Regions from separate parts of the Kocuria sp. MNB10 genome, predicted to be linked through region 3. Evidence: riboswitches for the same ligand, from Rfam matches in the RefSeq annotation. Region 3 holds a riboswitch; each other region holds the start of a gene.

Region 1 (7,221 bases), 1.0 Mb from region 3:
GCGAGGATGACCAGCCCGATGATGTTGCCGACCAGCCCGACCACCCCGAACCACAGCATGGCCGTGGACTCGACCTCGGGGGGCTCCAACAGCCGGCGCACCCCTTCGACGGCGATGAACCCGCCCACAGCCAGCAGCACCGAGGCCTGGGCGGCCGCGGCGACGATCTCGGCGCGCTGGTACCCCCAGGTGCGTTTGTCCGTGGCCGGTTTCAGCGCCAGGGTCGCGGCGGTGAGGGCGATGAGCAGCCCGGCCGAGTCGGTGAACATGTGCCCGGCATCGGCCAGCAGCGCCAGGCTGCCCGAGACCACCGCACCGATGATCTCGGCGACCATAATCGTGGCGGTGATGGCGAACACCACTGCCAGTTTCCCCCTCCGCCCGGCGCCGGCGTGGGAATGATCGTGCTCGCCGCTCATACCGGAATCTCCTGGGTGGTGGCGTCATCGGCGAGGGCCTCGGCGGCGCACTCGGGTGTCCCGCACCGGCACACCGGTTCGACGGTGAGGATAGTGCCCAGCAGGTCCTCCAACGCGTGGGCCAGCTTGGGGTCCGAGAGTTCATAGCGCACGTTGCGCCCCACCGGCACGCCCACGACCAACCCGCAGTCGCGCAGACAGGCCAGGTGGTTGGACACGATCCGCCGGCTCACCCCGATCCGGGCCGCCAGTTCCGAGGGCACCGCTGGGCCCTGCTGCAGCTGCAGCAGCACCGCGGCCCGGGTGGGATCGGCCAGTGCTTTGCCGAAACGGGACATCGCCGCGACCGGGGACAAGATCCTCATCCAATAACCGTACAGCAGAATCTGTATCAAAGGAGATGAGGGGCTTCCCTTGATGATCGGGCAATGTCCAGCTCGTATTCATACGGTGAGGGCGGACGGGGGTGCCGTCCGCCACTGCGGCATCCCCGTCCCCCGAGCCATCGCTGCACCCTAAGGGCTCTCGCTCCAATGCCGAGGCGGAGCAGGATAAGCACTGCCCGCGTCCAGCGGAAGACAGGGCAAGGCCATGAGCACTCTCCGATCCTCTCCGCAGGACTGCTCCCCGTGTGCCGATTCGCTGGCGTGTGCACATCGACAGGATCGTGGCAATCGTTCGAGTCTGCGGCTACAGCTGCGGAGTGCACCCATGCGGTCCATCCGAGTGCACCCATGCGGTCCATCGACGATGATCCTGGCGGGGCACTCCGCACCTGACGGATGAGCCCACCGGCCGGCCTTCACCACATCGGCGAGACTCACCGGTAGGTGTAGTACCCGTCGACGGGCATGGCGTTGACGGAGTGGACGAAGGTGCCCTGGGTCGGGTTCAGCGCCGAGACCATCTTGCCGCCACCGATGTAGATGCCGATGTGGTTGCCGCCGTTCTGGGACACCAGGTCACCAGGCTGCGGGTTGGACGTCGGGGTGGCGGCGGCGATCTGCTGGAAGCTGGTGCGGGGGATGTCGATGCCGTTCTGGGCGTAGACCCAGCCGGTGAATCCGGAGCAGTCCCAGGCCCCGAAGGAGGTCCCGCCCCAGACGTAGCCGGTGCCCACGCCCTGCATGGCCGTGCCCACGATGCCGCCGGCGGCCGGGGCGATCTCGGTGATGGCGGTGGACTGCGGGCTCACGCTCGAGGTGGCGGCGCTCTGCTGCGGGGCCGGGGCTTGGTCGACGGGGGCGGCGGGCTGCGCGGCGACCGGGGCCGGGGTGGTGTAGGAGGCCAGATCGGCCATCGCCGAGGCCGGAGCCGCATAGGAGGACCCGGAGGCGGCGGGGATCTCGGCGTAGGCCTGGGCCGGAGCGATGGAGCCCACCAGCGCTGCGCCGGCGGCGGCGACGACGGTGGTGGTACGCACGGCGCGCGAGGAGGTCTGGGCGCGGTGACGGGCAGTGTGCTGCTTGAAAAGCGACATGGTGGAGTTCCTCCCTTTGCCTACGAGGTGAGCTGTCGGATGCGGGTGGGAGACACCCGGCCGCAGAACGCACGCGCTCTGAGACTTAACCCCAAGGCCCCGGTACACCGGGACCGGTAATGGTTCCCCCGCTTCTGCCAAGCGATTTCTCTTCAGGAACCCCGAGCACCGGCAGAACTCGGCGATGTGCCACGAGGGCGCCGACAGGATCAGTGGTCGGCACGCACTGAAGAGTACAAGGAGATTACGAAACAATCACAATCCGATTCGGGAATGTATAGAGATCGTAAAGAAGTGGTCAAGGCTTGATGAAGACCTGAATTGTTGTCGGCTTTTTCCTGTTAATTTCCCGAGAAAGGCGGGGCGCTCTGCGCTTTGAGTGAGGTGGCTTGTTGGTGCGTGGACGCTGCGCGGGGAGTCGTCGCCCACACAGCGGTGGGGACAGGAGCCACTTCAAAAGGCGCGGCGGGTGGATCGAGAGCGAAGCCCGCGGCCATCCTGGGATATTTCGCGCTGCATCAAGCCCCGGAAATTTGGGCTCTGTCCATGCTCGCACTGACTGGCGGAACGTTAGCCAGCGTTGTGGTCGAGGAGATGCCCGACCAAGCCCACGAAGGCGACACCAGCGTGCCGGGACCGATCCTGCTCACCGGCGGAGTTGCGCTGTTCGCCGCGATCTCCGTCTACCTCGGTTCCTGAGAAGCCGTGCGCCCCGGCGTCCTCGTCTCGGGGCGCCGACGCGTGCCGACCGTGCTCAGTGGGCGCAGTTGGGACCGCATCCACCGCAGTGTGCACCGTCCTCGGCGGTGAGGACCGCAACGGGAGTGCAGCAGGCGTCTCCGCGCCAGGCCTCCAGCCCCTCCTTGACCGCCACGGCGGCGATCACCAGCGCAGCCAGCGGGTCGGCCCAGGACCAGCCCAGGGTGCTGTTGAGCACCAGGCCTACCAGCAGCACGGCGGAGAGGTAGGTGCACAGCAGGGTCTGCTTGGAATCGGCCACCGCAGAAGCAGAGCCCAGCTCCCGGCCGGTGCGGCGTTCGAACCAGGACAGGAACGGCATGATGAGCAGGCTCACCGCGGCCAGGGCGATCCCGACCGGGGAGTGTTCCGGCTCGGCGGCCCCGAGCAGGGCGCGGATCGCATCGACGGTGACGAAGGCAGCCAGGCCGAAGAAGGAGAACGCGATCACCCGCATCGCCACCTTTTCCCGTCGGTGCGGGTCCGGGGCGGCGAACTGCCACGCCACCGCCGCCGCGGAGAGGACCTCCACGATCGAGTCCAGGCCGAAGCCGATCAGCGCCGAGGAGGAGGCGATGGTGCCGGCGGTCAGGGCGATGACCGCCTCGAGCACGTTGTAGGTGATGGTGCCGGCCACGATCCAGCGCACCCTGCGGTGCAGCACCGCCCGGCGTGCATCGGCGATGGGCTTGGGGTCCAGGGTCAGGGAGGTCATGTGCAGGTGCATCCTTCCGGGGAGCAGCAGGTCGGGTCCACGGTGACCACCAGCTCCAGCAGGTCCCCCAGGGCAGCCCCGAGGCGGGGATCGGCCAGGGAGTACCAGGTGCTGCGCCCCTCGGCGGTGGAGGTCACCAGCCCGCACCCGCGCAGGCACCCCAGCTGGTTGGAGATCACCTGCTTGGACACCCCCAGGGCCTGAGCCAGTTCCGAGGGCCGGGCCGGGGCGTCTCGGAGGGACAGCAGGATCCGGGTCCGGGTCCCGTCCGAGAGAGCATGGCCCAACCGGGACAGGGCCGAAGTATGGGTGGGGGTCACCGCGGTCATCCCCCCTACGGTACAGGTTTCTGTGTACTGTTGAGGGGTGGCCTGCTGGCACTCCTCGGGCGCACCAGCGGGTCACCCGGGGCGTGCTGCGTTTGCCGGATCGAGGAGGACCGTGATGATGTCGGAAGTGGCCCCGGCTCTGGCGCTGGGCCTGTACCTGGCCGGCCTGGTGACCGCCTTCGGTGTGCGGTCGTGGATCCACCGGCGCCGCACCGGCTCCAGCGGCTTCCGCGGGGTGAGCGGGGCGCCCGGCTCGCCCGAGTGGTGGGGCGGGATCCTGTTCGCGGCCGCCCTGGTTCTCGGTGCGGCCGGGCCCGTCCTGGCCCTCACCGGCACCGTGGCCGCACCCCGGCTCCCGCAAGCACTGTCCTGGGCCGGGGCGGTCGTCACCGTGGTGGGTTTCCTCGGTGTACTAGCCGCCCAGGCCGGCATGGGCGCCTCCTGGCGGGTGGGTGTCGACGCCACCGAACGCACCGAGCTGGTCACCACCGGGGCTTTCGCCGTGGTCCGCAACCCGATTTTCACCGCGATGCTCACCACCCTGGCCGGCCTGACCCTCCTGGTGCCCACCGTGGTCACTGCAGCGGCGTGGCTGTGCTTGCTGGTGGCCGTGGAGCTGCAGGTCCGTCTCGTCGAAGAGCCCTACCTGCTGAGCACCCACCGACAGGCCTACGCCTCCTACGCCGCTCATGTCGGCCGGTTCATGCCCGGTCTCGGCCGACTCCGCCCCGCACCCCTGGGCGAGCTGACCCCCTGAACCCAGGACCCCACCACTGGCCGACAGTTCCCCCACCCCAGGAGACCAGCACCGTCCGGAGTTCCATGCCCCTGTGATCGGCTGTCGAGGCGCCCAGCCCCTCCTGCGCGCGCACGTTTGGGGGCATGACCAAGCCCTCGAGGCCGGGCCCCCATTCCCCGCGCCGGAAAGTTCGTATAGCTTAACTTTCTATGAGGACCGGGACCGGGCGCACCGGCTCAACAGGTGTTGCCGCCACTTCCCCAGGAGAGCGGTGGGTGCGCCGCCAACCGCTGCCCTGGTTGTTGGGTCCAGCCTTCGTGGCCGCGGTCGCCTACGTGGACCCGGGCAACGTCGCGGCGAACCTCACCGCCGGCGCCCAGTACGGGTACCTGTTGGTGTGAGTGCTGGTGGCCGCCAATGCCATGGCGGTACTCATCCAGTACCTCTCGGCGAAGGTCGGGCTGGTCACCGGATCGAGCCTGCCCGAGTTGCTGGGCGACCGATTGCCCCGGGGCTGGCGGCTGGCCTACTGGGTCCAGGCCGAGCTGGTGGCCGCGGCCACTGACCTGGCCGAGGTAATCGGCGGGGCGATCGCCCTGCACATCCTCTTCGGGATCCCGCTGCTGGCCGGGGGCGTGATCGTCGGGGTGATCTCGATGCTGCTGCTGGTCCTGCAGACCCGCCGGGGCCCTCGGTTTTTCGAGTTCGTCGTGACCGGCCTACTGGCGATCGTCACCGCCGGTTTCGTCACCGGCCTGTTCTTCGGCCCCGTGTCGTGGGACGAGGCCGTCGCCGGGATCGTCCCACGGTTCGAGGGCACCCCGACGGTCCTGCTGGCCGCGAGCATGCTCGGGGCCACGGTGATGCCCCACGCCATCTACGCCCACTCCGCCCTGGCGCGGGACCGCCACGGGCACTCGGTGCCCGCCGAGGCCCTGCCGCGGCTGCTGACCGCCACCCGGTGGGACGTGCTGCTGTCCCTGCTCGTGGCCGGGTCGGTGAACATCGCGATGCTGCTTTTGGCCGCGGGCAATCTCGCCGGGGTGCCCGGCACCGACAGCATCGAAGGAGCCCATGCGGCGATCACCGCCGCCCTGGGCCCGGCCGTCGGGGTCGCCTTCGGCATCGGGTTGCTGGCCTCCGGTCTGGCCTCGACCTCGGTGGGCTCCTACGCCGGATCAGCGATCATGGGCGGGTTGCTGCACGTGCGCATCCCGGTGTTCACCCGCCGGCTGATCACCCTGATCCCGGCCCTGGTCATCATCGCCGTCGGGGTGGACCCGACCTGGGCGCTGGTGCTGTCCCAGGTGCTGCTGAGCCTGGGCATCCCTTTCGCCCTGATCCCGTTGGTGCGACTGAGCAGCAACCGGGATCTGATGGGCGCCTTCGTGAACAAGGTGGCCTTGACTGTCGCCGCCTGGGTGGTCGTGGCCCTGATCGTGTCGTTGAATCTGGCGCTGATCATCCTGACCGCCACCGGGGCCGATTGAGTGGGCCCGGCAGCTCCGGCGCGGCACTCGGTAGCGTGGATCCCATGGACTTGAGTGAGATCACCCCGGTCGCCCAGGACTATCTCAAGGCGATCTGGTCGGCCACCGAATGGGGCGACCCGCCGATCACCACCACAGCCCTGGCGGCGCGGATGGGGACCTCCGCCCCCAACGTCACCGACACCGTCAAGCGACTGGCCGCCCAGGGGCTCGTCGAGTACCAGCCCTACAAACCCGTCACCCTCACCCCGCAGGGGCGCGCGTACGCGGTCGCGATGGTGCGCCGGCACCGACTGCTGGAGACCTTCCTCGTCACCACCCTGGGGTATCCGTGGGAGGAGGTCCACGACGAGGCCGAACGTCTCGAGCACGCCGTCTCCGACGCGATGATCGAGCGCATCGACGCCCAGCTGGGACAGCCTACGGCCGATCCGCACGGGGACCCGATCCCCACCGCGCAGGGACGCACCCGCCGCCCACTCAACACCACCCGGCTCACCAGGGCGAGGCCGGGACGATACGAGATCGTTCGTCTCTCTGATGCCGACCCGCAACTCCTGACCCGGTTCCGCGCCTGCGGCCTCGTGCCGGGCGGGCCTTTTCGTGTCATCGCCCAGGGAGCCAGCGGAACCACCGGTGTACCGGGGAACCAGCACACCGCGATCGATCTGGCCCCGGTGGAAGCCGAGGCCATCTGGGTGACACCCATCACCATCCTCAATACTCTCCGGAGCCTCTGAGAGCTGGTCACCGGACGAGCCCCTCACAGGACGCCGGTCTCAGCCGGCGGAGAGGATCTCGACGATGCGCTCCGGGTGACGGGTCGAGGTCAACCAATAAGGGGTGGGATCCACGGGATCGGTGATCTGGATGCGGACCACCGGGCCCACGGAGACGCGGAAGTTCATGTAGGCGCGGGCGTCAAGCTCGGGGCCCCGCACCCGTTGCACGGCGCTGCCGCGAAACGCTTCGGCCTCGCCCACAAACCGACGCTCGATACGGGCCCGCCCCACCTGCAACGACTCCCCGGTGATCACGATCCCGGTGCTCGAAACAATCAACGCCACCGCAGTGCCGCCGGCGACCACGGCCCCGACGGCCGTCCCGGCCCACATGTTGATCGGGGCCAGGGCAATGAAACCCACCAGGCCCGCGAAGAGCACGAGCAACCACATCCACCACGCGGCCGACAACCGTTCCTCGTACAGGACCGCCCCAGGGGCGGCCTTCGCGGGAAGGTTTTCGGCCCCAGGTTCGGCCGGGGAGGATCCCTGGGCGCTGCGGGACTCATCGGGTGGGCAGACGCCGGGG
Region 2 (7,221 bases), 180 kb from region 3:
CGACGCGGCCACGACCGCGGTCATCACCAAGGTGCACGCGGAGAACTACGGGGTGTACGGGATCACCAAGGTCCACGCCGCGCTGCGCCGGAACGGCCACCGGGTGGCCCGGTGCACGGTTCACCGGCTCATGAGGGCGGCGGGTCTGCGCGGGATCATTCGCGCCAAGGGCCCGCGCACCACGGTGGCCGGCACCGGACCGGAGACCCGCCCGGACCTGGTGGAACGATCTTTCACCGCCGCTGCCCCGGACCGGCTGTGGGTCGCCGACATCACGTATTGCAGAACGTTCGCCGGCTGGGTCTACGCCGCCTTCGTCATCGATGTGTTCTCCCGGCGGGTGGTGGGGTGGCAGCTGTCGACCTCGTTGCGCACGGACCTGGCTCTGGACGCTCTCGAGATGGGGTTGTGGACCCGCTCCCACGACGGCCATGACACCAGCGGTGTGGTCCATCACAGCGACAAAGGCGTTCAGTATGTCGCCGTGCGCTACACCCAGCGCCTGGCCGAGGCGGGGGCGGTGGCCTCGGTGGGATCCACCGGCGATTCGTACGACAATGCCCTCGCTGAGGCGTTCAACTCGCTGTTCAAGGCCGAACTGATCCGCAACAAGGGCCCCTGGAAGTCGATCGACGACCTGGAGATCGGGGTGGCCGAGTACGTCGACTGGTTCAATCGCCGGCGCCTGCACGGAGAGATCGGGCTCGTGCCCCCGATCGAGTTCGAAGACGCCTACTATCGTCACCACACCGCCCCGGCGACCGCCGGAGCGGCACTACCAAGCCTCCACTGAACCCGTCACGGGACAGTCTTGACCGGTGCCTAGTTGTCCCATGGCAGCGGAGGCGATGGTCGCGCTCTTGCCGGAGGGCGAGCTCAGCGAGGTGACCGTGCGCTCAGCGGACGGAGCGGCCGGCGTAGCTGGCTTTGGGGCAGAAGCGACGGCGGTCCTCGGGCCAGCCTGCGCGGCTGGTTCCCGGGCGGGAACCGCCACCGGGGCAGGCTCGGTGACAGGCTCCGGGACCGTCTGGACGACTGGTTCTTGAATAGCTGCTTCTTGGACAACTGGCTTCGCGGCGAGTGTGTTGGCCGGTGCGTTGGCCGAAACGGGCGTGGCGGCCGGCGCCGGAACGGCCCCACCGGGTGCCACAACGGCCGGAACATCGAGCTTCTGCTCGGTCTTCTTATGCTCGGCCTTCTTCTGCTCGGTCTTCTGGTCGGTCTGCTTCTCGGCTGTGGTCACGTGGGCGACCGGCTCCAGGGACGGGGTGGGCGCTGCGGTGGGGGTGGCGGCAGCGACGGCCGACAGCGGAGCCTCAGCGGAGGCATCCGGGGCCGGGGTGGCCTGCACCGAGACGGTGGTGGCCAGGGCCAGCCCGGAGAAGGCGGCGACGGCGGCCACGGTGCGGGCCTTGCCGGTGAGGAGGGAGGTGATGCCGTTGGGGGAGGTCAGGTCACGAGTCATGAGGAGTTGTGCAGGCTTTCTGGCGGGCCGGGCGGATCTGCCGGAACGGTGCGGTGACAGCACGGAGCACCCCGCTCGGGGGCGCAAGATGTCGCGGGGTCCGGCAGAGCGGGCCCCGGATCAGGAGCACCGCGCACGGCGGAGAAGTGGAGGAACGGTGTGGTGTCTGCAGGGGAGGAAAAACTCACTCGCGAGGCAGGAATTCCCTGGATCAGCAGCTGCAACAACCGGGGCCCTCCGCAGCGACTCAGGCCGTTGCGGAGGGCGCACCGGGTCAGCGGTAGGTGTAGTACCCGTCCACCGGCATGGCGTTGACGGAGTGGACGAAGGTGCCCTGGGCGGGGTTCAGGGCGGAGATCATTTTGCCCCCGCCGATGTAGATGCCGATGTGGGCCCCGCCGTTCTGGGAGACGAGGTCTCCGGGCTGCGGGTTGGTCGTGGGGGTGGCCGCGGCGATCTGCTGGAAGCTGGTGCGGGGGATCTCGATGCCGTTCTGGGCGTAGGCCCACTTCGTGAATCCGGAGCAGTCCCAGGCGCCGAAGGCGGTCCCGCCCCAGACGTAGCCGGTGCCGGCGCCCTGCATCGCGGTGCCCACAATCCCGGACGCGCCGGTGATCTCGGTGATCTCCGTCGACTGGGTGGACACCGTCGCGGTCGAAGCGCTCTGCTCAGGAGCCGCCGAGGCCTGGGGGGAGACGGCCTGGGGGGCAACGACGGCCCGGGGGGCTGTCGAAGAGTAGGCCGCCAGAGCGGACGCGGGGGCCGAGTAGGCAGTGGCGGTGTCCGTCGGGACCTCGGCGTAGGCCTGAGCCGGGGCGATGGAGCCGATCACTGCCGCACCTGCGGCAGCCGCGACCGTGGTGGTACGCACCAGGGGCGAGGTGGTCTCGGCGCGGTGGCGGGCAGTACGGCGCTTAAAAATGGTCATGGGGTGTGTTCCTCCCTTTGCCTACGAGGTGAGCTGTCGGATGCGGGTGGGAGACACCCGGCCGCCCCGGACGCATGCGTTCCGGGTGACTTAACCCCTAGGTCCCGGACCCCAGGACCGAAAATGGTTCCCCCGCTTCTGCCAAGCGATTTCTCTTCAGGAACCCCGAGCACCGGCAGAATTCGGCGATGTGCACGAGGGCGCCGACCGGATCAATCAGCGGCACGCAGTGGACAGTAGCCCACTCATAACGAAAGTGTCACGTTTAGATCACGGCCCGGATTCTTTCTTCGGCCGGGTCTGAAAGCTTGGGCTGCCGACTCTGAAAAGGCCCGGCCCAGAAGCCGTGGGTTCGTCGCTCCTGTGGCTCCGCATCACGACTGGCGTCGCATCCAATGCCGTTTGACTAGGGGAAATGGCGTCAGTGCACGGCCCTGCATGGACACCACCCCCCAGGGCGAGGGGGTTTGGGGTCGTGGGCGGCCTTCAGTATCACGAGGGGTGGCACGGAGAAGACTTTGAGGATTCCTTGAGCTTTCCTTCAGATTGAGAAGTTTCGGGGATGCCGTTCTGGGCCGCGCAGCGCGATTTCTTCATGAAAACTCCATAATTGCCCGGATCCCCGGCGGAGAAGGCCGCCCGAGGGAGTAGCGCTGTGCGCCACTGTGGCCTGGATCTTCATCAAATCTTCAAGAATTTGGGGCGCGCCACACGGAAAAGGCAGTTTACTGTCGATGGTATGGCGGGCTGGTTCCGGCTGGTTCGTCTCCTCGAGGAAGCCGACGAAGGAGCAAGCCATGACCCATCACGTGAGTGCGATGCGGGAGGCCTACCCGAAGGACCTCGGCGGGGTGGACAAGGGGAAGCTGGCCGCCTGTATCCAGGCCTGTTTCCAGTGCGCCCAGACCTGTACCGCCTGCGCGGATGCCTGCCTGTCCGAGGACATGGTCGCCGAGCTGACCAAGTGCATCCGCACCAACCTCGACTGCGCGGACCTGTGCGAGGCCACCGGACGTGTGCTCTCGCGGCACACCGGCTACGACGCGAACATCACCTTGGATGCGATCAAGGCCTGCCAGATGGCCTGCAAGGCGTGTGCAGATGAGTGCGAGCAGCACGCGTCCATGCACGAGCACTGCCGGATTTGTGCCGAGGCCTGCCGGCGGTGCGAGGCCGCCTGCGCCGAACTGGTCGCCTCCCTGGGCTGAGTCTCGCCTCCCACAGACCCATCACCCGGGCGGCGGGGGCGGTGAGGACACCCGTGGCCACCGGGATCGGCGTCACGGGCCGGATCTCCTCTGCGGAGGGGGCCACCGCCATGACGCACCCGCCGCCTGGGTGATGGCCCCCTACCGGGGGTTCCGTGGAGAGCGGCTTCCGCGGGAACTTGGCCTTTTCTACAGGCTCAGACGCTGACCGGCGGATACCCGTGACGGGTCTCCGTCGGTGAAAGAGGATCCTGATGGGCTGATCGGGCCCGCCCGGAGGCGGGTTTCCTCTTCTCCCGCTCCCTGTTCAGTACAGCTCTACCCGCGCGGCTTGGGCGCACGTCGGGCACGGGCGGATTGCCGAGGCCGGCACATCGGGGTCGAGCTTCTTCATCGTGGAAAAGAGACATCATCATGCGTTCCACCCAGTTCCTTGGCCGCCGCACTACGGCCGCCGCCTCCACCGTTGTTCTTGCGACCGCCCTGCTGGGCGGGGCCACCGCTCCGGCCCTGGCCCACGGGCCGGGGAGTACCCCGGTCGCGTCCCCCGCCCAGGACCCGTCCACGGTGGAGATGCTCCAGCCGGATCCGACCTCCCCGACCGCCTACGACTTCGGTGAGACCCTGGCCGGGCTGGAGGGCGAGCAGCTGGAAATCACCTTCCTGGCCGAAATCATTCCGCATCACCAGGCCGCGATCGAGATGTCCGAACTGGAGCTCGAGCGCGGGGTCAGCCCGGACATCCGCACGCACGCGGAGAACATCATCGCCAACCAGCAGCACCAGATCGACCAGTTCACCCGGTGGCTGGAGGAGTGGTACGGGCTGACCCCGGAAGAGGCCATGGCCCAGGTCCCGGCAGAAGCCCAGGAGGAGATGAAGATCCTGGAGGAGGAGACCCAGATGATGATCGAGGAACTCTCGGCCGTGGAGGCCGGTGAGGACTTCGACGTCGCCTTCGTGCAGAAGATGATTCCGCACCACAACAGCGGGATCATCGAGTTCCTCGAGCCGCAGTCCCGTGCCGTGCACCCGCAGCTGCGAGTGGCGGCCACCGCGGGGATCACCACCCAGCAGGCCCAGGTCGCGGACTTCCGCACCTGGCTCGCCGGCCGCGGCTAAGAACCGGGCCAGCACCGAGGCGCTGGCCTCACGGAGGACTGAGCTCATGGCCCACCGGTTGCCACCGGCCACGGGCGCACAGTGGAGGCCTGATCGAGGCGAACCCGCAGATATCAGCCCTGGATCTGCTGCAGCAGACGCTCCATTTCCTGGATCTCCGCTTCCTGGTCCTCAATCACCTTCTGAGCCATCTCGATGGCCTGCGGATTCTGACCCTCGGCGACTTCCTCCTGGGCCATGTCGATGGCCCCGCGGTGGTGGGCGGTCATCATGGTCAGGTACATCTCGGCGGCCTCGGTGCCCTCGGCGGCCTCCAACTCCTGCATCTGCTCCTCGGTCATCATGCCCTCCATGCCTGCACCGGAATCGGAGCCGTGGTCCATGCCCTCCATACCACCGGACTCCATCGAGGTGGGCTCCCCCCAGGTCTCGAGCATGGTCTTGAGCTGGTCGATCTCCGGGCCTTGGGCGGCGACGATCTTGTTGGCCAACGCCTCGATGTCCGGGTCGAGATCGTCCTTGGCGAGCATCACCTCGCTCATCTGAACGGCCTGCTCGTGGTGGGGAATCATCATCTGGGCGAACATCGTGTCCGCGTCGTTGTGCTCCTCCGTGACCGCCTGGGCGGACGTGGAAGGAGTGGCCGTGGCGGTGTCCGTGCTCCCGGTACCGGCCGCCGCGGATGTGGTGGTCTCCGGTGCCTCACCGGCGGTCTCTTCGCCGCTGGTGCCGCAGCCGGCCAGGGCCAGGGCAGAGGCCAGGGCCAGAGTGGTCAGGGTGGTCGAACGCTTCATGGGTTCAGTCCTTTGCTTTGTGGAGGGGTGGGAAATCGGTGGGTCAGTGGGTGGGGGCCGTCGCGGGCCGCTTCGATAGGGCGGCAGCCCGGTCCTCGGCATCGGTGGCCGCCAGGTGCGCTGGGTCCAGGTCCAGGCGGCGCAGCAGCTGGGCGTTGAGGGCGACGACAATGGTGGAGACCGACATCAGCACCGCCCCGACGGCCGGGGACAGCACGATCCCGGCCGGGGCGAGGACGCCGGCGGCCAGGGGCACGGCGATGATGTTGTAGCCGGTGGCCCACACCAGGTTCTGGATCATCTTGGTGTAGCTGGCGCGGGAGAGGTCGATCATCGACAGCACGGCGCGGGGGTCGTTGCCGGCCAGGACCACCCCGGCGGACTCCATGGCCACGTCGGTGCCGGCGCCGATGGCGATGCCGACCTCGGCGCGGGCCAGGGCCGGGGCGTCGTTGACGCCGTCGCCGACCATCGCCACGGTCAGCCCGCGGGACTGCAGTTCGGTGACCTTGCTGTCCTTGTCCTGCGGGAGGACCTCGGCGAAGACCTCGTCGATGCCCAGGTCGGCGCCCACGGCGTCGGCGACCTGGCGGGCGTCGCCGGTGATCATGGCGACCTTCACCCCGCGGTCCTGCAAGGCTCGGACGGCCGCGCGGGACTCGGGGCGCACCTGGTCCTCCAGGGCCAGGGCACCGATGACGGTGCCCTCGCGCAGCACGTGCAGGACCCCGGCCCCGCGGTCGGTCCACTCCCGGGTGGCAGCGGCGATCATGGCGGGGGTGGACAGGCCCAGTTCGCGCAGCATGTTCGGTCCGCCCACCATCACCTCGGCGCCATCCACGCTCGCGCGCACTCCACGGCCAGTGGCCGATTGGAAGTCGGTGCCGCGCAGGCCCAGGCGAGTGGCTTCGGGGTGGGCGGTGGCCGCCTGCACGATGGCTCGAGCCACCGGATGCTCGCTGTCGGCCTCCGCAGCGGCCGCGAAGGCCAGCAGCTCTCCCTCAGAGGTTCCGGGCACAGCGGCAGCGCCGGTGACCGCGTGGGCGCCCTCGGTGAGGGTGCCGGTCTTGTCGAACAGGACCACGTCGATGGTGCGCATCCGCTCCAGCGCCATCCGGTTCTTGATCAGCACCCCGGTCTTCGCGGCGCGTTCGGTGGAGAGGGCGATGACCAGCGGGATGGCCAGCCCCAGGGCGTGCGGGCAGGCGATCACCAGGACCGTCACGGTGCGCACCACCGCATCATCGGGCTGACCCAGCAGAGTCCAGGCGATGGCGGTCAGCAGCCCGGCGACCAAGGCGAACCAGAACAACCAGGCCGCCGCCCGATCGGCCAGGGCCTGGGCTCGGGACGAGGAGGCCTGGGCGTCGGCGACCATGCGCTGGATCCCGGCCAGGGCCGTGTCGGACCCGACCGCTTCCACGCGCACCCGCACCGTGTTGTCGGTGGCCACGGTGCCGGCCACGACCGCCTCGCCCACCGTGCGAGAGACGGCCTTCGACTCCCCGGTGATCATGGACTCGTCGAACTCGGCCGACCCGCCGATGATCGTCCCATCAGCGGGCACCCGGGCCCCGGAGCGCACCAGGACCACATCGCCCACGGCCAGCTGATGAATCGCAACGGTGACGGTCTCACCGTCGAGGACCTTCTCGGCCTCATCGGGCAGCAAGGCGGCCAGGGCGTCCAGGGCGGAGGAGGCCG
Region 3 (7,221 bases):
TCGGTGGCCAGCTTGGCCAGGGTCTTGGTGGGGGCGATGCCCACGCTGACGGGCAGCCCCACGTTGCGCGCTACCAACCGCTGCAGCTCCCGGCCCCAGGCCAGCAGCTCGCGTGTGTGCCCGGGGGGAGGGGTCAGGAAGCACTCGTCGATCGAGTAGATCTCCTGTGCCTGGGCGTAGCGGTCCAGCAGAGCCATGGTGCGTTGGGAGAGATCGGCGTAGAGCGGGTAGTTCGAGGATCTACGCTGCAAGCCCCACCGGCGGGCATCGGCGGCGATCTTGAACCACGGATCTCCCATCTGGATCCCCAGGGCCTTGGCTTCGGCGGAGCGGGCGACCACACACCCGTCGTTGTTGCTCAGCACCACAGTGGGCTTGCCGAGCAGGGACGGGTCGAAAAGACGTTCGCAGGACACGTAGCAGTTGTTCACGTCCACCAGGGCGATCACGCCGAGCGCCCCACGGGGCGTGTTGGTATGTCGCGATGTTCGTTCTTGCGATGTTCCCTGTGCTTGGAGATCTGATCCCTGCCCATGAGAGCAGGTATAGCCGCCGGAGGCGACATCATTGCTGACCCCGCGTGAGGGGGCATGGGTGGGGGTCCGGAGGCCAGGGACCTAGCTTCCTCGAATCAGCGGCCGCGCCCACCCCGGGCGGTGTGCATAGCGAGGTCGCCTCGTCCTTGCCGAGCCGGTTCACTGCTGTCGATCGTGGAACTAGGCTCGGCGCACACGATCCGGATGCACCGGGAGGGGGAGTCCATGCCGAGGATGTCCGCTCTAGAAGCTTCGTGCTGCCGCAGTGCGCCATGGAGTCTTTTGGCCCGGCGAATGGTCCCCTGGGCGACCCAAGGCTTCCCCGTCACCGGGAACGTGCTGGAAATCGGCGGGGGCAGCGGGGCGATGGCCGAAGCGATCGTCCAAGCCAACCCTTGGGTGCGGCTCACTACGACCGACGCCGACCCGGTGATGGTTGAGGTTGCGCAGCAATGCCTTGTCAGATTCCCCCATGCTGAGGCCTGTCAGGCCGACGCCACCCGCCTGCCCTTCGAGGACGAGTCATTTGACACGGTTGTGAGCTTCCTGATGCTCCACCACGTCATCGAGTGGGAACACGCGGTGGTCGAGGGGTCCCGGGTTTTGCGGCCGGGCGGGGCATTGGTGGGATACGACCTGCTTGCCTCACGGATGGCCTCCTTGGTGCACCGGGCCGATCGCTCTCCCCACCGACTCATCGACCCCGGAGCCTTCGAACCAGTTCTCGACCAGGTCGGCCTGGAGCTCCTCGCCCTCCGGTTGTCCTTCGGTGGGCGGATTCTACGCTTTGTTGCCCAGAAGCCAGCTACGCGGTGACCTGCGTTGGCAACCAGGCCTGGACTGCGGGATGAGATCCCGTGCTGTGGGGGCCCTGTCGTTGACAGGGCCCCCACAGCACGGGGGCGGCTTCTCCGGGAGCCCCTGGGTGGATGCCCAAGGCATCCAGTGGTGTGGGTCAGCGGAAGGTGACGTAGCCGACCACGGGCATGGCGTTGACGTCGTGGACGAAGGTGCCCTGGGTCGGATTCAGCGCGGAGATCATCTTGCCGCCGCCCAGGTAGACCCCGATGTGGCCGCCACCGTTCTGGACGACAAGGTCACCGGGCTGGGGGTTGGCGGTCGGGGTACCAGCCGCCCACTGGGCCTGGCTGGTGCGGGGGATCTCGATGCCGTTCTGGGCGTAGACCCACTGGGTGAACCCGGAGCAGTCCCAGGCGCCGAAGGCGGTACCACCCCAGACGTAACCACCGCCCACACCCTGCATGGCGGTGCCCACGAGCCCGCTCCCGGAAGTGGAGACAGCAGTAGTGTCGGTGGACTGGACGGAAACATCCGAGGCCGAGGCCATCTGCGGCGTCGAGGCCGCCTGCGCCCCAGGGGCCGGGGTGGCTGCCGGGACGATCGGGGCCGCGGCGGGGGACGAGGCCAGGGTCGCCACCACGGGGGCGGGGGTGGAGGAGGCGGTGTTCGAGGGGGTCGGTAGCTCGGCGTAGGCCTGGGCGGGTGCCACCGAGCCGAGCACCGTCGCACCAGCGGCGGCTGCGAGAGTGGTGCGGCGAACGAGGCGGGACGGGGTCTGGGCGCGGTGGCGAGCAGTACGGCGCTGGAACATGGGCATGAGTGGATTCCTCCCTTTGCCTGCGAGGTGAGCTGTCGGATGCGGGTGGGAGACACCCGGCCGGGCGGACGCGCGCGTCCGGCCGGCTTAACCCCCAGGCCCCAAGGGCGGGACCGTGTATGGTTCCCCCGCTTCTGCCAAGCGATGTCTTTTCAGCGGACCCCGGGCACCGGCAGAATTCGGCGATGTACCCGGGGATGCCAACCGGATCGGCGATCGGCACGCAGAGGACAGTAGCGAACAGATAACGGAAAAGTCACGTTACGGTTACGGCCGCTCCTCCCCCCTTGTTTCACCGCCGAGCGGGACGGAGAGACGCTCGGGAGTGACAGCCGAGGCGGCGGCCGCCTTCTACTCGCGCCCCAGCACATTGCTGCCGAAGAGGTGCATATCTGACGGCGACTAGCGGATTTACGCGGTGTGCGCCCAGGCCCTCCTGTACCTGCGGCTCCGTCAGAGGGGTGCAAGAGCGCAGCTGCCAGCCCCTGCCGCCCCACAGGGATTGGTAAGAAAAGGCTAGGAAATCATCCAGGCTATTTTCAGGAAGTCGTTCTCTTCCGGCGGCGCGAGAGAGATTTCTTCATGAGATCTTCATGGTTCCTATGCATCTTTCACAAAAGGAAATGGATGCGTGGCGTGGCGCGCGCCTCGCTCTCGGGATTTCTTCACGGAATCTTCAAGGAGTAAGTGCTTCATCCGGCCAGATCCGCAGTTTGCTGTCGGTTGTATGGCGGATTGGCTCCGGCCGGTTCGTCTCCTCGGCCGAACCGACGAAGGAGCAAGCCATGACTCATCATGTGACGTCGATGCTGGAGACCTACCCGAAGGACCTGGGCGGGGTGGACGAGGAGAAGCTAGCCGCCTGCATCGAGGCCTGTTTCCAGTGCGCCCAGACCTGTACCGCCTGCGCCGACGCGTGCCTGTCCGAGGACATGGTCGCGGAGCTGACCAAGTGCATCCGCACCAACTTGGACTGCGCGGATCTGTGCGAGGCCACCGGGCGGGTTCTCTCCCGGCACACCGGCTACGACGCGAACATCACCCTGGATGCGATCCGGGCCTGCCAGATGGCCTGTAAGGCCTGCGCGGACGAGTGCGAGAAGCACGCCTCGATGCACGAGCACTGCCGGATCTGCGCGGAGGCCTGTCGGCGCTGCGAGGCCACCTGCGCCGAGCTGGTCGCCGCCCTGGGCTGAGCCTGCCCCCGCGGACCCATCACCCGGGTGGCGGACGGCGGTGAGAAGCTCCGGGGCTGGCTGGGAGCGAGGCCGCGGAGCAAGCCCGAGCTGCACAAGTCGGGCGACGCCATGACACACCCACCGCCCGGGTGATGCCCCGGGTGACTGATCACCTGGGGAGAAGTTCCTCCACGGAAACCGGGCCTCTTCTGGAGGCCGACGCTGACCCACGGAGGCCGTGGATGGGCCTCCGTCGGTGAAAGAGGAATCTGATCCGTTGACCGGGCACCTCCGGAGGCGGGGGTTCTTTCTTCCCCCCGTATCTCATTGAGCACAGCCCCGCCCGCGCGGATCGTTCCCGCCCCGGCGGCGGGGTGATCACCGAGCCGGCATCTCAGGGTCGAGCTCCCTCGTCGTGGAAGAGAGACATCATCATGGGTTCCACCCCATTCCGTGGCCGCCCCACGGTGGCCGCCACTATCGCCGTCGCCACCGCCTTGCTGGGCGGGGCGACCGCCCCGGCCTTCGCCCGCTGGGAGGCCACCCCGGTCTCTGCCCATACCCAGACCGAGACTCTCCAGCCCGAGCCCACCTCCCCGACCGCCTACGAGTTCGGCGAGACCCTGGCCGGCCTCGAAGGCGAGGAACTGGAGATCACGTTCCTGGCCGAGATCATCCCGCACCACCGCGCCGCCATCGAGATGGCCGAACTGGAGCTGGAGCGCGGCACCAGTCCCGACATCCGCACGCACGCGGAGAACATCATCGCCAACCAGCAGCACCAGATCGACCAGTTCACCCGGTGGCTGGAGGAGTGGTACGGGCTGACCCCGGAAGAGGCCATGGCCCAGGTCCCGGCAGAAGCCCAGGAGGAGATGAAGATCCTGGAGGAGGAGACCCAGATGATGATCGAGGAACTCTCGGCCGTGGAGGCCGGTGAGGACTTCGACGTCGCCTTCGTGCAGAAGATGATTCCGCACCACAACAGCGGGATCATCGAGTTCCTCGAGCCGCAGTCCCGTGCCGTGCACCCGCAGCTGCGAGTGGCGGCCACCGCGGGGATCACCACCCAACAGGCCCAGGTCGCGGACTTCCGCACCTGGCTCGCCGGCCGCGCCTGATCACCGAGCTGAAACAGCGCGATCGGTGGGGCCACCTGTTAGGGTGGCCCCCACCGATCAACGACAGACTTCCATGTTCCGACCGCGCGAAAGGGGAGACCATCGTGTACTCCGGGATCGTGGCCATGGCCCTGGTGGCGCTGTCGGTCGTCGTTCTCCTCTATGCACTCCACCGCGCTGCCGTCATCACCGCCGAGCCGTTGACGGTTCTGCCCGCCCAATCCGGGTGGATGCCCCAGGAGCACGCGCTGTCCCGATTCCACGCCCGCTGGTACCTCGCCTCAATCGTGTTCCTGGCCTTCGACGTCGAGATGCTCTTCATGTATCCGTGGGCGGTGGTCGTGATCGAGAAGGGGATCTCCGCGGTCGTGGAGATGTTCCTGTTCCTCGGGGCCCTGCTCGTCGCCGTGGCCTGGGCCTGGCGCGAAGGAGCCTTCCGATGGGCCTAAGCGGTGCTCTCGCCCGGCTCGCGGTCCGGGCCACCCGGGTCCTCGTCGTCGAGGTCCCGGGGCACTGGGCGACCCGGATGGAGGTCGAGCACCAGCTGCTCCGCCGTGGGTGGCGACCGGCGTGGACACCAGCGGACGCGGACGTCCTGGCGGTGTGCGGTGTCCCCGGCCCCGAGCTCTCGGAGCTCGTGGACCGGCTCTGGGAGCAGATGCCCGGTCCCCGCGTCCGCGCCGACATCACCTCGCCCGGAACTGTAGGTTCCGCCCTCGACGCCGCCGCAGCCCTCCTTCTCGACACCCCGCACCACCGGACGGACGCCCAGGAGCGGGCGCAGGAACCCGAGATCCCCGAGGACGCGGATCATGGGGGTCACGGGGGCATGGGCCACGGGGGCATGGACCACGGCGAGATGGACCACGGCGAGATGGACCACGGCGGTCATGGCGGCATGGACCACAGCGGCCACGGCGGGATGGACCACGGGGGCATGGACCACGGCGAGATGGACCACGGCGGTCATGGCGGCATGGACCACAGTGGCCACGGCGGGATGGACATGGCCCCGGGGGGAATCGCCCTGGCCGGGGGCGGGGAGGACCGTGACGGGCTGGAGATGGACGTGCTCCACCTGCCGCTGGGTCCCGTGCTGCCGTTCTGGCCGGCCGGGCTCGTGCTGCGCTGCTCGTTGCAGGGGGATGTCGTGGTCGACGCCGAAGCCTCCGTGGTCGACGGCGCCGGAGCAGGCGGACCGGGTCCCGGTCCCGCGCCGGCGGCGGTGGTGTGGTGCGACCAGGTCATGGCGTTGCTGGCTCTCGCGGGGGTCGAGGACGCGGCGGCCTGCGCCCGCCGCGCCCGGGACGCCCTGCTGTGCGGTGACGAGGACGCCGCCCGGGCCGCCGCCGAGCGGTTGCACCGGACGATCCGGAGATCACGACTGCTCCGCTGGTCGCTGCGGGGCGTGCTGCCGCTCGACCCGTCCGACCTGGAGCAGCATGGTTTGCCGCGGCGCTGCCTCGGGGACGCCCACGACCGGCTGCTGGCCCGGGTGGAACGGATCCGGGCCGAGGCCGGCGGCGCGGAGCCGGTCCCGGTGGAGGACGCCGCGGTGCCGTGGGCGGTGCTGCCGGAGCTGGTGACCGGGCTGGAGCTGGGCTCCGTGCGGTTGGCCGTGGCGAGCCTGGATCTCGATCCGCATCCTGCCGTCCAGGCGGTGGGGCATGGCTGAGAGCGTGGTGACGACCGTCCCCGGAGGATGGGCCGTGCTGGCGGGGATCCTCCTGTGCGGCTTGGCCTTCTTCGCCGTGGCGCTGGATGCGGCGCTCTCGGCCCGGGCGCAGGGCACCGGCGGCGGATGGGGCGCGCCGCTGGGCCGTGCGGCGAGGCTGCTGCGGCAGCGGCGCCGGAGCACCGTGGCCGCGGACACCCTGCTGTGGCGGATCGGTGGCGCGGGCATGCTGGTCGGGGCGTTCCTGATGATCGCGGTGATCCCGCTGGGGGAGTGGACGCTGGCGGACCTGGACGTCGGTGTCGTGTGGTTCAACACCGTGGACGTCATGGTCTGGGCGCTGGTCTGGTTGGCCGGCTGGGGTGCGAACTCCGCCCACGGCCTGGTGGGCGGCTACCGCTTCCTGGCGCACGGGCTGGCCTACGAGCTGCCGTTGATGTTCGCGCTGGTGGCCCCGGCGATCGCCGCCGGCAGCCTGGCCGTGGGCGATGTCGCGGCGGCCCAGGACGGCGTGTGGTTCGTGGTCTGGATGCCGGTGGCGTTCCTCGTGTTCCTCATCGGCGTGACCGGCTTCTCCGTGTGGGGCCCGTTCGCCCCGGCGCTGGCCGCCGACATCGGCGGCGGCGTGCTGGCCGAGCTCTCGGGGGTCGACCGCCTCGTCCTCCAGGCCGGGCGCTACCTGTTCCTGACCGCCGGAGCCGCCTTCTCGGTGCCGCTGTTCCTCGGGGGTGGGGCCGGGCCGGTCCTGCCCGGCTGGGCGTGGGTCCTGGTGAAGACCGTGGCCGTGCTCGCGGTGCTCGTGTGGTTGCGGCGGAAGCTTCCGCTGCTGCGCCCGGACCGGTTCATGGAGATCGGGTGGATGGTCCTGCTCCCGGCCGCCGTGCTCCAGGACCTGGTCGTGTCCCTCGTCGTCGTCTGGAAGGGCTGAGCCGTGCTGGTCGGAATCGTATTCTGGGTGCTCGCCGTGGTGGCCGTGACCGCGGGGGCAGCTGTGTTCGTGGTGGACTCCATGGCCCGGGCCACCTATGCCCTGGCGCTGTCGTTCATCGCGGTGGGGGTGCAGATTCTGCTGCTCGGGCAGAGCTACCTCGGG

What was found. Region 3 has a riboswitch for cyclic di-AMP ahead of ACW9PK_RS05585 (C40 family peptidase). Riboswitches for the same ligand answer to the same signal wherever they lie in the genome.
Region 1: another riboswitch for cyclic di-AMP. It lies ahead of ACW9PK_RS10255 (C40 family peptidase); the one in region 3 lies ahead of ACW9PK_RS05585 (C40 family peptidase).
Region 2: another riboswitch for cyclic di-AMP. It lies ahead of ACW9PK_RS04715 (C40 family peptidase); the one in region 3 lies ahead of ACW9PK_RS05585 (C40 family peptidase).

Annotation. Positions count from the first base shown of each region.
Region 1 is NZ_CM133411.1:2,236,300-2,243,520, reverse strand. Features, by position in the region: gene ACW9PK_RS10265 (cation diffusion facilitator family transporter) at 1-419, opposite strand, end outside; gene ACW9PK_RS10260 (ArsR/SmtB family transcription factor) at 416-784, opposite strand; gene ACW9PK_RS10255 (C40 family peptidase) at 1,240-1,899, opposite strand; cyclic di-AMP (ydaO/yuaA leader) riboswitch at 1,905-2,058, opposite strand; gene ACW9PK_RS10250 (hypothetical protein) at 2,446-2,598, shown strand; gene ACW9PK_RS10245 (cation transporter) at 2,654-3,352, opposite strand; gene ACW9PK_RS10240 (ArsR/SmtB family transcription factor) at 3,349-3,681, opposite strand; gene ACW9PK_RS10235 (methyltransferase family protein) at 3,797-4,438, shown strand; partial or broken gene ACW9PK_RS10230 (Nramp family divalent metal transporter) at 4,630-5,910, shown strand; gene ACW9PK_RS10225 (metal-dependent transcriptional regulator) at 5,955-6,650, shown strand; gene ACW9PK_RS10220 (DUF3093 domain-containing protein) at 6,690-7,221, opposite strand, start outside.
Region 2 is NZ_CM133411.1:1,059,928-1,067,148, reverse strand. Features, by position in the region: one part of gene ACW9PK_RS04725 (IS3 family transposase) at 1-793, shown strand, start outside; gene ACW9PK_RS04720 (hypothetical protein) at 776-1,465, opposite strand; gene ACW9PK_RS04715 (C40 family peptidase) at 1,740-2,393, opposite strand; cyclic di-AMP (ydaO/yuaA leader) riboswitch at 2,400-2,591, opposite strand; gene ACW9PK_RS04710 (four-helix bundle copper-binding protein) at 3,191-3,601, shown strand; gene ACW9PK_RS04705 (DUF305 domain-containing protein) at 4,016-4,723, shown strand; gene ACW9PK_RS04700 (DUF305 domain-containing protein) at 4,837-5,517, opposite strand; gene ACW9PK_RS04695 (copper-translocating P-type ATPase) at 5,561-7,221, opposite strand, start outside.
Region 3 is NZ_CM133411.1:1,239,587-1,246,807, reverse strand. Features, by position in the region: gene ACW9PK_RS05595 (Y-family DNA polymerase) at 1-449, opposite strand, end outside; gene ACW9PK_RS05590 (class I SAM-dependent methyltransferase) at 591-1,352, shown strand; gene ACW9PK_RS05585 (C40 family peptidase) at 1,492-2,154, opposite strand; cyclic di-AMP (ydaO/yuaA leader) riboswitch at 2,160-2,308, opposite strand; gene ACW9PK_RS05580 (four-helix bundle copper-binding protein) at 2,940-3,350, shown strand; gene ACW9PK_RS05575 (DUF305 domain-containing protein) at 3,767-4,453, shown strand; gene ACW9PK_RS05570 (NADH-quinone oxidoreductase subunit A) at 4,558-4,902, shown strand; gene ACW9PK_RS05565 (hypothetical protein) at 4,893-6,128, shown strand; gene ACW9PK_RS05560 (complex I subunit 1 family protein) at 6,121-7,056, shown strand; gene ACW9PK_RS05555 (NADH-quinone oxidoreductase subunit J) at 7,060-7,221, shown strand, end outside.